DNA from 4 places in the Erwinia sp. Eh17-17 genome. Region 4 is predicted to be linked to each of the others. Evidence: predicted binding sites of a transcription regulator. Region 4 holds the regulator's gene; each other region holds the start of a gene.
What was found. The regulator LexA, encoded in region 4, represses DNA repair genes until DNA is damaged. The targets are predictions, from matches to a motif close to TNCTGTATGTACATACAGNA.
Positions count from the first base shown of each region.

Region 1: the regulator LexA is predicted to act here: its motif matches at 1,597-1,616, upstream of dinG (ATP-dependent DNA helicase DinG).
Region 2: the regulator LexA is predicted to act here: its motif matches at 1,868-1,887, upstream of ABEH87_RS04980 (metal-dependent hydrolase).
Region 3: the regulator LexA is predicted to act here: its motif matches at 1,315-1,334, upstream of mutH (DNA mismatch repair endonuclease MutH).

Region 1 covers NZ_JBDFQT010000002.1:465,045-468,167, reverse strand. Annotated here, with positions in the region: gene ABEH87_RS07520 (MerR family transcriptional regulator) at 1-238, opposite strand, end outside; gene ABEH87_RS07515 (XRE family transcriptional regulator) at 389-952, shown strand; gene ABEH87_RS07510 (GNAT family N-acetyltransferase) at 949-1,479, shown strand; gene dinG (ATP-dependent DNA helicase DinG) at 1,640-3,123, shown strand, end outside.
Region 2 covers NZ_JBDFQT010000001.1:1,118,852-1,121,974, forward strand. Annotated here, with positions in the region: gene hxpB (hexitol phosphatase HxpB) at 127-798, shown strand; gene kduD (2-dehydro-3-deoxy-D-gluconate 5-dehydrogenase KduD) at 991-1,752, shown strand; gene ABEH87_RS04980 (metal-dependent hydrolase) at 1,906-2,496, shown strand; gene ABEH87_RS04985 (L-cystine transporter) at 2,660-3,123, shown strand, end outside.
Region 3 covers NZ_JBDFQT010000007.1:137,332-140,454, reverse strand. Annotated here, with positions in the region: gene ptsP (phosphoenolpyruvate--protein phosphotransferase) at 1-342, opposite strand, end outside; gene rppH (RNA pyrophosphohydrolase) at 355-882, opposite strand; gene mutH (DNA mismatch repair endonuclease MutH) at 1,565-2,254, shown strand; gene ABEH87_RS17355 (TerC family protein) at 2,342-3,052, shown strand.
Region 4 covers NZ_JBDFQT010000014.1:38,557-41,679, forward strand. Annotated here, with positions in the region: gene plsB (glycerol-3-phosphate 1-O-acyltransferase PlsB) at 1-996, opposite strand, end outside; gene ABEH87_RS20965 (diacylglycerol kinase) at 1,124-1,492, shown strand; gene lexA (transcriptional repressor LexA) at 1,599-2,207, shown strand; gene dinF (MATE family efflux transporter DinF) at 2,291-3,123, shown strand, end outside.

The DNA.
Region 1 (3,123 bases), on a different contig from region 4:
CATCATCGAAGTTAACGTTTTCGCCTTCGATCAGGGCTTTAACCTTGCCGACCGGAACGCCACTCTCTATCCAGCGTTTGATCTCTTCGATGCGCTCAATATCGTCTTCATCGAACAGACGGTGACCTCCCTCTGTTCGCTGTGGCTTCAGCAGACCGTAACGACGCTGCCAGGCGCGCAGCGTGACCGGGTTAATACCGCAGCGTTCTGCGACGTCTCCGATGCTGTACTGTGCCATGTATTACCTCTTACTCACTTTCGGACCTGTTATCAGCCTAACCAATTACCTCAGCTTGTACAAAGTATTTATTATTGTACAAGTTGAAATGACAAGGATTTACGCTTATATCTCATATAAGAGATTAAATCCCAAATATGAGAAACTACAATGGAACAAACGCCAACAGAACAGCGACTGGCACAACGTCTTGCTGACCTGCGCCTGGAGAAGGGCTGGTCGCTGGAGGCGCTGGCTGAGCTTACCGGGATTAGCCGTGCTTCGCTATCGCGCATTGAACGTGCTGAAACCAGCCCCACCGCCGCACTGCTTAACCGCTTATGTCATGCCTATGGATTGACCATGTCACGGCTGTTAAGCGAAGTGGAGCAGGAAACGATACAGCTGTTGCGGCCCGCTCAGCAAAGCGTCTGGCACGATCGTGAGAACGGCTATCAGCGCCGCACTGTCTCCCCTCCGGCGCAGGCCTTTCAGGCGGAGCTGGTGGAGGCCAGGCTGGCGGCCGGGGCGCGCATTGACTATGACCTGCCGCCGCTTGCCGGGCTGGAGCAGCATATCTGGATACTGGATGGCGTACTGGAGTTTCAGATGGATGACCGCGTATGGCGACTGGAGCAGGGGGACTGTCTGCGCTTTCATCTGTTCGGTCGCACCACCTTCCACGCGCCTGAAGCAACCGGAGCGCACTATGCGCTGGTGGTGGCCCGCCCATGAAAACGATTAACTATCAGTGGCTGGATGCTGCCGGGGCACAGCAGGAGCTGGCGGCACTGTGCAACGTGCTGGACGGCTGCGTGGCGCAGGGCGCGAGTATAGGTTTTGTGAAGCGCGATGCGCAGCAGATGAATCACTTCTGGCAGGATGTCGTTCTCAGTCTGGCCTGCGGCGATAAACAGCTGCTGGTGGCCCGTTGTGAAGAGCGCATTGTAGGCACCGTTATGCTGGTACTGGCGATGCCAGCCAACGGGGTGCACCGCGCCGAAGTGGTGAAACTGCTGGTTCACCCGGACGCGCGTCGCAGCGGGATTGCCCGCGCGCTGATGCAGCAGGCAGAGGCACGCGCCGGTCAGCTCGGGCGCAGCCTGCTGGTGCTGGATACGCGCAGCGGCGACGTGGCGGAACCTCTTTACCGTTCGCTTGGCTGGCAAACCGCCGGGCAGATCCCCGGTTACGCCCGCTCCACCGCCGGAGTGATGGACGCAACCACGGTGATGTATAAGGCGATTGGCCCGGCGGACTGACCCGACGCTGTCCGGATGTGATCTGCAAGACGATTACAGCGTCGCCGCCAGTAAATGACCGGCTGAAACTGCGAGCCTCCTCTGGAGATTAGCGTTTGCAGGCTGACGCCGTCGCCATACTGTGTAAAAATACAGCCTTGTTCAGCAGGAAGTGGTTGTCATGGCGTTAACTGTCGCGTTAAAAACGCAAATTGCCGGGTGGTATAAAGCCCTGCAACAGCAAGTCCCCGATTTTATTCCGCGTGCGCCGCAGCGTCAGATGATTGCTGAAGTGGCCAAAACGCTGGCGGGGGACGATGGCCGTCATCTGGCTATTGAAGCCCCCACCGGGGTGGGGAAGACCCTCTCCTACCTGATTCCGGGCATTGCCGTCAGTCGCGCCGAGGAAAAACCGCTGGTGGTCAGCACCGCCAATGTGGCACTACAGGACCAGATATTCAGCAAGGACCTGCCGCTGCTGAAGAAAATTATCCCCGACCTGAAGTTTACCGCTGCCTTTGGCCGTGGGCGCTACGTCTGCCCGCGTAATCTGTCGGCGCTGGCAACGGACGAAGAAAACCAGGGCGACCTGCTGCTGTTTCTCGACGACGACATGACCGCCAGCAAGGATGAGCGCGCGATCTGCACTGAACTGGAAAAATCACTGAAACGCTACCAGTGGGACGGGCTGCGCGATCACTGTGCTGAGAATATTGAAGATTCGCTCTGGCAACGTCTGAGCACCGACAAAGCCAACTGTCTGGGCAGCAACTGCAACTGGTTTCGCGAATGCCCGTTCTATGTGGCACGGCGTGAGATTGAAGACGCCGATGTGGTGGTGGCGAACCATGCCCTGGTGATGGCGGCTCTGGAAACTGAGTCGGTGCTGCCGCCGCCGAAAAATCTGCTGCTGGTGCTGGATGAGGGCCATCATCTGCCGGATGTGGCGCGCGACGCGCTGGAGATGAGCGGTGAAATCACGCCGGGCTGGACCGTATTGCAGCTCGACCTGTTTTGCCGCCTGGTGGAGCAGTGCCTGGCGCAGTTCCGGCCGAAGCGTCCGCCGCCCCTCAGCCACCCGGACAAATTAAAAGCCCACTGTGAAGAGGTGCGCGAACAGTTGCAGATGTTGTCGCAGATCCTCGGTCTTTACCTGCCGCCGGAAGGTCAGGAGGGGGAGTTCCGCTTTGAGATGGGGCTGCTGCCCGAAGAGATCCTGACGATCTGCGCCCGGCTGTTTAAACTCAGCGATGCGCTGCGCGGGCTGGCGGAAGGCATGATGAACGATCTCAGCGAGAAAAGCGGCCAGTTTGACGTGGTGCGCCTGCACCGCACGTTAATTCAGATGAACCGCGCACTGGGCTGGTTTGAAGCCACCAGCAAGCTGTGGCGGCTGGCCGCCATGGAACAGGCTTCCGGTGCGCCGGTGTCAAAATGGGTAACGCGCGAAGTGCGCGATGGTGCCGCGCACCTGATGTTTCACTGTGCCGGGATCCGCGTCAGCGAACAGCTGGAAAAGCTGCTGTGGCGTAAAATCCCTCACGTGGTGGTGACGTCAGCCACGCTGCGCTCCCTGAACAGCTTTCAGCGCCTGCAGGAGATGTCCGGCCTGAGCGAAAAAGCCGGTGATCGTTTTGTCGCGCTCGACTCGCCGTTTAATCATGT
Region 2 (3,123 bases), on a different contig from region 4:
AGTGCGCTAAAAGCGCCTGCAAAATGAGGACTTAATAGCGGGTTTCCGCATCCGGGCCGCCCCGATGATCAATTTTCATCCCCTCTTCATGATAAACTGCCTCAAACTGTCAAATGGAGCCGCAGAATGTCATATCACCGCCCCGTACTCGCCGCCATTTTTGATATGGATGGCCTGCTGATCGATTCTGAACCGCTATGGCAACAAGCCGAACTGGATATTCTCACTACCCTTGATGTTGACCTCAGCCGCCGTGGCGAGATGCCCGATGCACTGGGCCTGCGCATCGATCAGGTGGTACGCATGTGGTACGAAACCCTGCCGTGGGAAGGACCGTCTCAGGCGGAAGTGACACAAAGGGTGATCGCGCGGGCGTTAAGTCTGGTTGAAGAAACCCGTCCGCTGCTGCCCGGCGTAGAGCAGGCGTTACGGCTCTGTCAGTCCGAAGGGCTGAAGATCGGTCTCGCCTCTGCCTCACCGCTGTTCATGCTGGAAAGGGTGCTGGAGATGTTCAACCTGCGCGGTTACTTTGACGTGCTGGCCTCGGCCGAATCCCTGCCATACAGTAAACCTCACCCGCAGGTCTACCTTGATGCGGCTGCCGGCCTTGGGGTCGATCCCTTGAACTGCGTGACGCTGGAAGATTCGTTCAACGGCATGATTGCCACCAAAGCAGGCCGTATGCGTTCCATCGTCATACCGGATGCCAGCCACGCTGCAGACCCGCGCTGGTCTCTGGCAGATGTCCGGCTGAACAGTCTGGAAGAGCTGACGGCGCAGCATCTGCACGGACGCTAATCCATCCTGCCCGGCAGTATCTGAGTTGCCGGGCAGTTCATTTTCTCAGCCACTCCGACAAAATAATTAAAACAATGTTTCATTTTTGTTGAATTCATCCTCTCTTCTGCCTATGCTCCCCTTATCGGCTCGCGCAACGCCCGTTAAAATCACTGAATCTGCGCGCGCCATCTTTTCTATAAGGAAGCCGCGATGATCCTCAATGCATTTAACCTGGAAGGCAAAGTGGCCATGATTACCGGATGTAATACGGGGCTTGGTCAGGGAATGGCGCTGGGTCTGGCCCAGGCGGGATGCGATATCATTGGCGTCAACCGCTCATCAGCCAGCGAAACGGCGCACAAAATTACCGCTACCGGACGGCGGTTTATCAGCATCACCGCCGATCTGGCAGACAGCCACTGTATCGACAGCGTGATGGAGCAGGCTCTGGCGGCCTGCCCGCAGCTGGATATTCTGGTGAACAATGCCGGGATTATTCGCCGCGATGATGCGATTAATTTCAGCGAACGCGACTGGGATGATGTGATGAACCTCAACAGCAAGACGCTGTTTTTCCTTTCGCAGGCCGTTGCCCGTCAGTTTATCCGCCAGGGGCGCGGCGGGAAAATTATCAACATCGCCTCAATGCTCTCCTATCAGGGTGGCATTCGCGTTCCCTCTTATACCGCGTCCAAAAGCGCAGTCATGGGCCTGACGCGCCTGATGGCCAATGAGTGGGCGCAGCACAACATAAATGTTAACGCCATCGCTCCCGGCTATATGGCGACGAATAACACCGAGCAGCTGCGGGAGGATGAGGATCGCAATCAGCAGATACTGCAGCGCATCCCTGCCGCGCGCTGGGGCCAAAGCGAAGATATGATGGGCCCGGTGGTCTTCCTGGCCTCCGCCGCAGCCGATTACGTTAACGGCTATACGCTGGCGGTGGATGGCGGCTGGCTGGCGCGCTAGTGCCGCCCGGTGAACCGGTTCCCGCCAGGCGCGGCCTGTTCACCGGTTAATCAGTCGTGACTTATTTATCTTTCGTTACAGCGTCACATATTTATTCTACTGTATATATTCCCTATACTGGATGCATTGACAGTTATGCAGCCAGGTATCCCCATGACGGCCGAGGGCCATCTTATTTTTGCCATTGCCAGTGCGATTTTTGCCAAGCGTGCCGAACTGACTCCCGTTCTGGCCAGCGCGGACTGGTGGCATATTATTCCGGCCACGCTGCTGACCTGTCTGCTGCCGGATATCGACCACCCGAAATCATTTCTCGGCCAGCGCCTGAAATGGCTCTCGCATCCGATCGCGCGCGCCTTTGGGCACCGGGGCTTTACTCACAGCCTGCTGGCCGTCGTCGGCGGTGTCGCCCTGCTGCAGTTAAAACTGCCGGCGGGCTGGCTCATCCCGGCAGATGCGTTTCAGGGGATGGTGCTGGGCTACCTCAGTCATATTGTTGCCGATATGCTCACGCCTGCCGGGGTTCCCCTTCTCTGGCCGTGCCGCTGGCGCTTCCGGCTGCCGCTGCTGAGAAGTCAGAAAGGTAACCAGCTTGAGCGGGCGCTGTGCCTGATCCTGGTAGGCTATGCCATCTGGTTTCCCCCCGGCGCGCTGCCTTTTGGTGCATCAGACTGGACCAGCCAGGTGGTAAATTCTGCACAAAATCACATCGAGCGCTTAATTAACCACCACGATGCGCAATAACCCACCAAATACAGCCAAAAAGGAATAAATAATTCCGTTTGGATATAAGGCTGCACCCTGACTAGCTGATACCATTCCGCTACTGGTTTACTTACTGTGCGACAGAAATTAACTGCCGTCAGCATGGCTACGCCGTAGCCCGTATTTTTTGGAGACTATGGGAATGAATTTTCCACTCATTATTAACATTGCAGCGTTTATCGCGCTGCTGCTACTGATTGCAAAAACGGGGCGCACGGGCTGGAGCCTGTCGAAGAAAGTGCTGTTTGGCCTGGTGGTCGGCGTACTGTTCGGTCTGGCACTGCACGCTATCTATGGTGAAAACAACCCGGTCATAAAAGAGTCGGTGAGCTGGTTTAACCTTGTGGGTAACGGCTATGTGCAGCTGCTGCAGATGATTGTTATGCCGCTGGTGTTCGCCTCTATTCTCAGTGCCGTTGCCCGCCTGCATAATGCCTCATCGCTGGGTAAAATCAGCCTGCTGACCATTGGCGTGCTGCTTTTCACCACGGCGATTGCCGCCGCAGTGGGTGTGTTCGTCACCTGGCTGTTTGGTCTGAACGCCAGCGGCCTGGTCCAGGGTGTGCAGGAATCGGCCCGTCTGGCGGCCATTCAGAACAACTATGT
Region 3 (3,123 bases), on a different contig from region 4:
CGGCACGCCAAGGAACGAGCGGAAACGCTCTTCCTTCACGGAGGGAATATATTTGAAGCTGGGGTGACTCTGCGCATCAGCAAGGTTGATTGGCTCAGCCAGACGGCCCACCAGTCCGACGATACCTTCATCAAAGGCCAGGGCGACCGTGCGCCCACGCGGCTTTTTTAGCCCACGCGTAGCCATCAGGTAATAGCAGCGGCGATCGTGATCGGCAAGGTACACCGAGCAGACCTCGGTATCCATCGCCAGACAGATTTCGTTAACCAAAATATCCAGCGCCTCGGTAAGCCGGGGCGCTGCCGCCACTTTTTCAACTATTTCGCGTAGCTGTGTGAGCATAATCTACGTGGCTTAACCTCTCTTCCGTCGAAAACCTGGCGCATTTCGCTGTACGGTATTCTCCTGCAGGGGCATAACCACACCGGCGAATTCTTTCATCACGCGTCGGTAAACATCACGTTTAAAAGAGACCACCTGGCGTACCGGATACCAGAAACTTACCCAGCGCCAGCCGTCAAATTCAGGCGTGCTGCTGGTTTGCATGTTGATATCCGCGTCATTGCACATCAGCTGCAGAAGATACCACTTCTGTTTTTGGCCGATACAAACCGGCTTTGTGTCCCAACGCACCAAACGTTTTGGCAACTTATATCGTAACCAGTTACGGGTAGATGCAAGGATGCGAACATCCTTGCGGTTCAAACCGACTTCCTCGAAAAGTTCGCGGTACATCGCCTGCTCCGCCGTTTCACCGGGGTTAATACCCCCCTGGGGAAACTGCCAGGAGTGCTGACCGAAACGTCTGGCCCACAGCACCTGCCCCTGCTTGTTACAAATTACGATACCAACATTCGGGCGGTAGCCATCATCATCGATCACCGGACTACCTCAAACTAAAACTGGATGTTCTGATTGTTTCATACTCCTTACAGACGGTAAACCACTGGTTTCAGACGAGGTGATCGCGTCAGGCTGGGATAACTCATCCTTTTTGGCAAAGTTATAAACAGAAACCCGGACAAAAACGCGATCTTATTCACGTTTTCTGTGGATAGCTTTGTGCAGAACTCTGTTAACAGATGGGGAAAACTTTCTGGCGGATAAAAAGCGCCCCTAAAAAAAATAAGAATAAACCCATATTAATCAGTAACCTTTGTCGTTAACCACAGCTTTCCCCCCGGTTGTCATGCGGTTGTCACAGGGTCATGATCGACCGCTGGTGAAAGATCGAACGCTTACTACGTTATCCACAGAATATGTTGATTACTTCGCCGGGAAAAGCGCAAAACTGGGGAAAAGTGCCGCCGTCAAGGCTGTAAATGGAAACAGTATTATTGTAAAAGGTGAGTTATCCCACTTTTCTGTGGATAAGTACCCCCGTGATCCTGTTCATTGTCGGTGACAAGACGGGTAAAACTGTACAGAGTGGGATATTTTCTGGCAGCGGATGCAATAAAAAAACACGAGTTATCATGCTATTATTAGTGTTTTCCCCAGATAAGTTAGCCATATTCCTCGTGTGCGCAAATGACGGCTATTTTTTGAACAAAACCCGGACGTGATGATGAGTGACGATCTTTACTTCGTTCCCCCACCGCAGGATGAAGCAGAACTGCTGGCGCGTGCCTCGGCCCTTGCCGGGTATACGCTGGGCGAGCTGGCGCTGCGCATCGCCCTGCCAGTACCGCGCGATCTGAAGCGTGATAAAGGCTGGGTGGGTCTGTTACTGGAACGTTATCTCGGTGCCAGTGCAGGCAGTAAACCGGAACAGGACTTCGCCGGGATCGGCATTGAGCTGAAAACCATTCCGGTGGATGCCGCCGGACGCCCGCTGGAAACCACCTTTGTCTGCGTAGCTCCCCTGACCGGCAACAGCGGGGTGACCTGGCAAAACAGCCACGTGCGCCATAAGCTGGCGCGGGTGCTCTGGGTGCCGGTAGAAGGGGATCGCGCTATTCCTCTGGAACAGCGCCATGTCGGTGCGCCCCTGCTGTGGAGCCCCAGCGCCGAAGAGGAACTGCAGCTGCAGCGCGACTGGGAAGAGCTGATGGATATGATCGTGCTGGGTCAGGTCGATCAGATCACGGCACGCCACGGCGAGTTCCTGCAAATTCGCCCCAAAGCGGCCAACAGTAAAGCGCTGACCGAGGGCATTGGCCGCGACGGGCAGCCTGTAATGACGCTGCCGCGCGGCTTTTATCTTAAAAAGACGTTTACCGCGCCTCTGCTTGCCCGCCATTTTCTTCTGTAACCATTGCGCTAAAGGTTTTCCTACTATCGTCAACCTTGCGTATAATCGCCGTTTAGCTTTTGTTTAAGTTTAAGGTGTGTTTTTAACATGTTTGAATGGATTGCCGATCCCAATGCCTGGTTAGCGCTTGGCACGCTGACGATCCTCGAGATAGTTCTCGGGATAGATAATATTATTTTCCTCTCTCTGGTGGTGGCAAAACTGCCTAAACATCAGCAGAATACGGCCCGCCGCATCGGGCTGGCTGGCGCGATGCTGATGCGTCTTGGCCTGCTGGCCTCGATTGCCTGGGTTATCCGCCTGACCGATCCTCTGTTTACCCTGATGGATCATGCGTTCTCAGCGCGTGACCTGATCCTGCTGTTTGGTGGGCTGTTCCTGCTGTGGAAATCCAGCATGGAGATTCATGAAAGCATTGAGGGCGGCGAAGGGGAGCACAAGACCAGCGTGCACTCGTTTGCCGGTGCTATCGTACAAATCATGGTGCTGGATATTATTTTCAGCCTCGACTCCGTGATTACCGCCGTTGGCCTGTCCGATCACCTGATTATTATGATGGCTGCCGTGGTGATTGCCGTACTGGTGATGATGTTTGCCGCCCGCGCGATTGGTGAATTTGTCGATCGTCACCCGTCAGTGAAAATGCTGGCGCTGGCGTTCCTGATCCTCGTCGGCTTCACGCTGATACTGGAAAGCTTCAACATTCATATTCCGAAAGGTTACATCTACTTCGCCATGTTCTTCTCCATGGCGGTGGAATGCCTCAATCTGGTACGCAATAAAAAAAACCCGCTGTAATATCCTCAAGCCCGGCCAGCTCTGGCCGGGCAAAGAAATAGTGCTGGTCATTTGTCAATGGCGGGCAGTGC
Region 4 (3,123 bases):
GGCAGCAATATGCGGCGGCACCAGCCCCTGGTGATACAGCACATAGGAGAGCAGCAGATAGTCCATATGGCTGCGATGGCAGGGAACATAGACGATTTCATGACCGTCCTGTGCCAGCTGGCGCACGCGTTCACCGCCGTTGACGTTGATCCCCTGGTACAATTTGCTCCAGGTCCAGCCCATGATGCGGTCGGTAAGACGAATCGCTTCGTAGGAGAAGTCGGCGGCGATCTCTTCCATCAGCTCAACGGCATTCTGCTGGGCTTTTTCAATGGAGATTTTCTTGCTGCGCGCTTCATCATCGACCGCTTTGGCGATCGCTTTGGACTGTAACAGTTTATTGAACAGATCCTGACGGACCGGCAGACGAGGGCCGACAGCCGCCAGACGTTGACGGGCAAAGTGCATACGCGCCACGCGGGCCAGCTTCTGCGCAATAATCTTATCCGTACCGTGCTCCGTGGCCATATGGCGCAGTGAGACCATCGGAGAGAAGCGCACAAAGCTGTCACGACCCAGCCAGATCACCGCAAAGAACTTCTGGATGCCGTTGAGCATCCGCAGGTGCGGCTGTTCGTCACCCTGAACCTCGCGACCGGGCGCACGGCCAAACATCACCGAGACCGGGACCATCTGCACATCCAGTTCAGGATGATTACGGTGCAGGTCCAGATATTCGTGGAACAGTTTGACCGACTGCACGTTCGGGACAAAATAGGGAAACACGCGCGGGCCATCATGGATAAACACATGACGTGGCAATACCGTACCGTCGATCTCCAGCGGTTCCAGAGGATCGGGAAGGTCTTCTTTGCGGCACTGCTCACGAAGCGCGAGGAGATCGGCCTTTGAATCATAAGGCAGCACATACATAATAGGGCGCGACGTATCAAGCCCGAGTTCGGCAACCGGTTCAGACGGGATTGCCTTACTTTTTACCAGAAATTTAACTGGTAGATTCAATAAGTTATAATATAATTTACGCCAACCTGACATAGACAACATGAAGCCTCTTGTTAGCAAAGCGCCGCAAGCATACCAGAAAGCGCCAACAGAATCTGTGGTGTTGAAAAACCTGTAGTTCCACTCATTGACGTTAAACTTCTCAAAGGGTTCCCTGATTATGGCAAATAATGTCACCGGACTGACTCGAATCGTAAAAGCTGCCGGATACTCGTGGCAAGGCCTTCGCGCCGCGTGGCAGCATGAAGCGGCTTTCCGCCAGGAAGCGGTTGCTGTAATTATTGCCATAGCCGTGGCCTGCTGGCTGGACGTCGATGCCATTACGCGGGTGCTGTTAATTGGCTCGGTGGTGATGATTATTATTGTAGAAATATTAAACAGCGCCGTCGAAGCGGTGGTTGACCGCATCGGCAGTGAAATTCACCCTCTGGCCGGACGGGCAAAAGATATGGCCTCCGCCGCCGTGCTGTTAACTATCTTGCTGGCAATTTTTGTCTGGATCATGCTGTTAGTGCCACATTTGCGATGAATTTTCCAAAAATCGCGACAAACGGCATTTCGCCCAAGTTTAGGTTTTCAATGTCTAAATACCTGTATATACTCACAGTCGACTGTATAAACAACCAGGGGGCGGGATGAAAGCACTAACGGCAAGGCAGCAGCAGGTTTACGACCTGATTCGCGACCATATTAATCAAACTGGTATGCCACCGACGCGCGCAGAGATCGCCACGCAGCTTGGTTTCCGTTCCCCGAATGCGGCTGAAGAACACCTGAAGGCCTTAGCGCGTAAAGGCGTGATTGAGATCGTCTCCGGCGCGTCTCGCGGTATCCGTTTGATGATGGAAGAAGAAGAAGGTCTTCCATTGATTGGTCGGGTCGCAGCGGGTGAACCCCTGCTGGCAGAGCAGCATATCGAAGGCCACTATAAGGTTGACCCTGACCTGTTTAAACCGGGTGCCGATTTCCTGCTGCGCGTTAGCGGCATGTCGATGAAAGATATCGGCATTATGGACGGTGACCTGTTAGCGGTACACAAAACGGAAGAGGTGCGCAACGGCCAGGTCGTAGTGGCGCGCATTGACGACGAAGTGACGGTAAAACGCCTGAAAAGGCAGGGTAACACGGTGCAACTGCTGCCGGAAAACCCGGATTTCAAACCTATCATCGTTGACCTGCGTCAGCAGACGCTGACCATCGAAGGTCTTGCCGTCGGCGTGATACGAAACGGCAACTGGCTGTAAACGTTACTCCCCGCTAAATTATGCGCGCCGCACCTGCGGCGCGTATTAATATCCGTTGTTGGTTTTAACCATGATGGACTGTGATGAAACTGCTTACCTCTGCGGATAAAAACCTCTGGCGGCTGGCGCTGCCCATGATCCTGTCTAATATCACCGTGCCGCTTCTCGGCCTGGTGGATACTGCTGTTATCGGCCATCTCGACAGCCCGACTTATCTGGGCGGCGTCGCCATTGGCACTACCATCACCAGCTTCCTGTTTATGCTGCTGCTGTTTTTACGTATGAGCACAACCGGGCTGACGGCGCAGGCTTTTGGTGCCAATGACCGGCAGGCACTGGCCCGTGGGCTGATGCAGCCGCTGCTGCTGGCGCTATGCGCAGGACTGCTGTTTATTCTGTTTAAACAGCCGCTCACTCATCTGGCACTGAGCGTAACGGGCGGAAGCGATGATGTCCTGCACCAGGCCGCGCTGTTTATGCAGGTACGCTGGCTCAGTGCGCCGGCGACGCTGGCAAATCTGGTACTGCTGGGCTGGCTGCTCGGCGTGCAGTACGCCCGGGCCCCGGTGATCCTGCTGGTGGTCGGCAACCTGGTGAACATCCTGCTCGATCTGTGGTTCGTGATTGGCCTGAAGTGGGGCGTACAGGGGGCTGCGGCGGCTACTGCCATCGCTGAGTATGTCAGCCTGATTGTCGGCCTGCTGCTGGTGTGGCGGGTCATGGTGCTGCGCGGTCTGTCACTCCGGCTGATGCTCGGAGCCTGGCGCGGAGACCTCGGGCGCCTGCTGCGCCTCAACCGCGATATCATGCTGCGTTCACTGTTGCTGCAAATCTGTTTCGCATCACTGACCATTTTTGGTGCGCGGCTGGGCAACGATATTGTGGCGGTCAATGCCGTGCTGCTGATGTTTCTTAC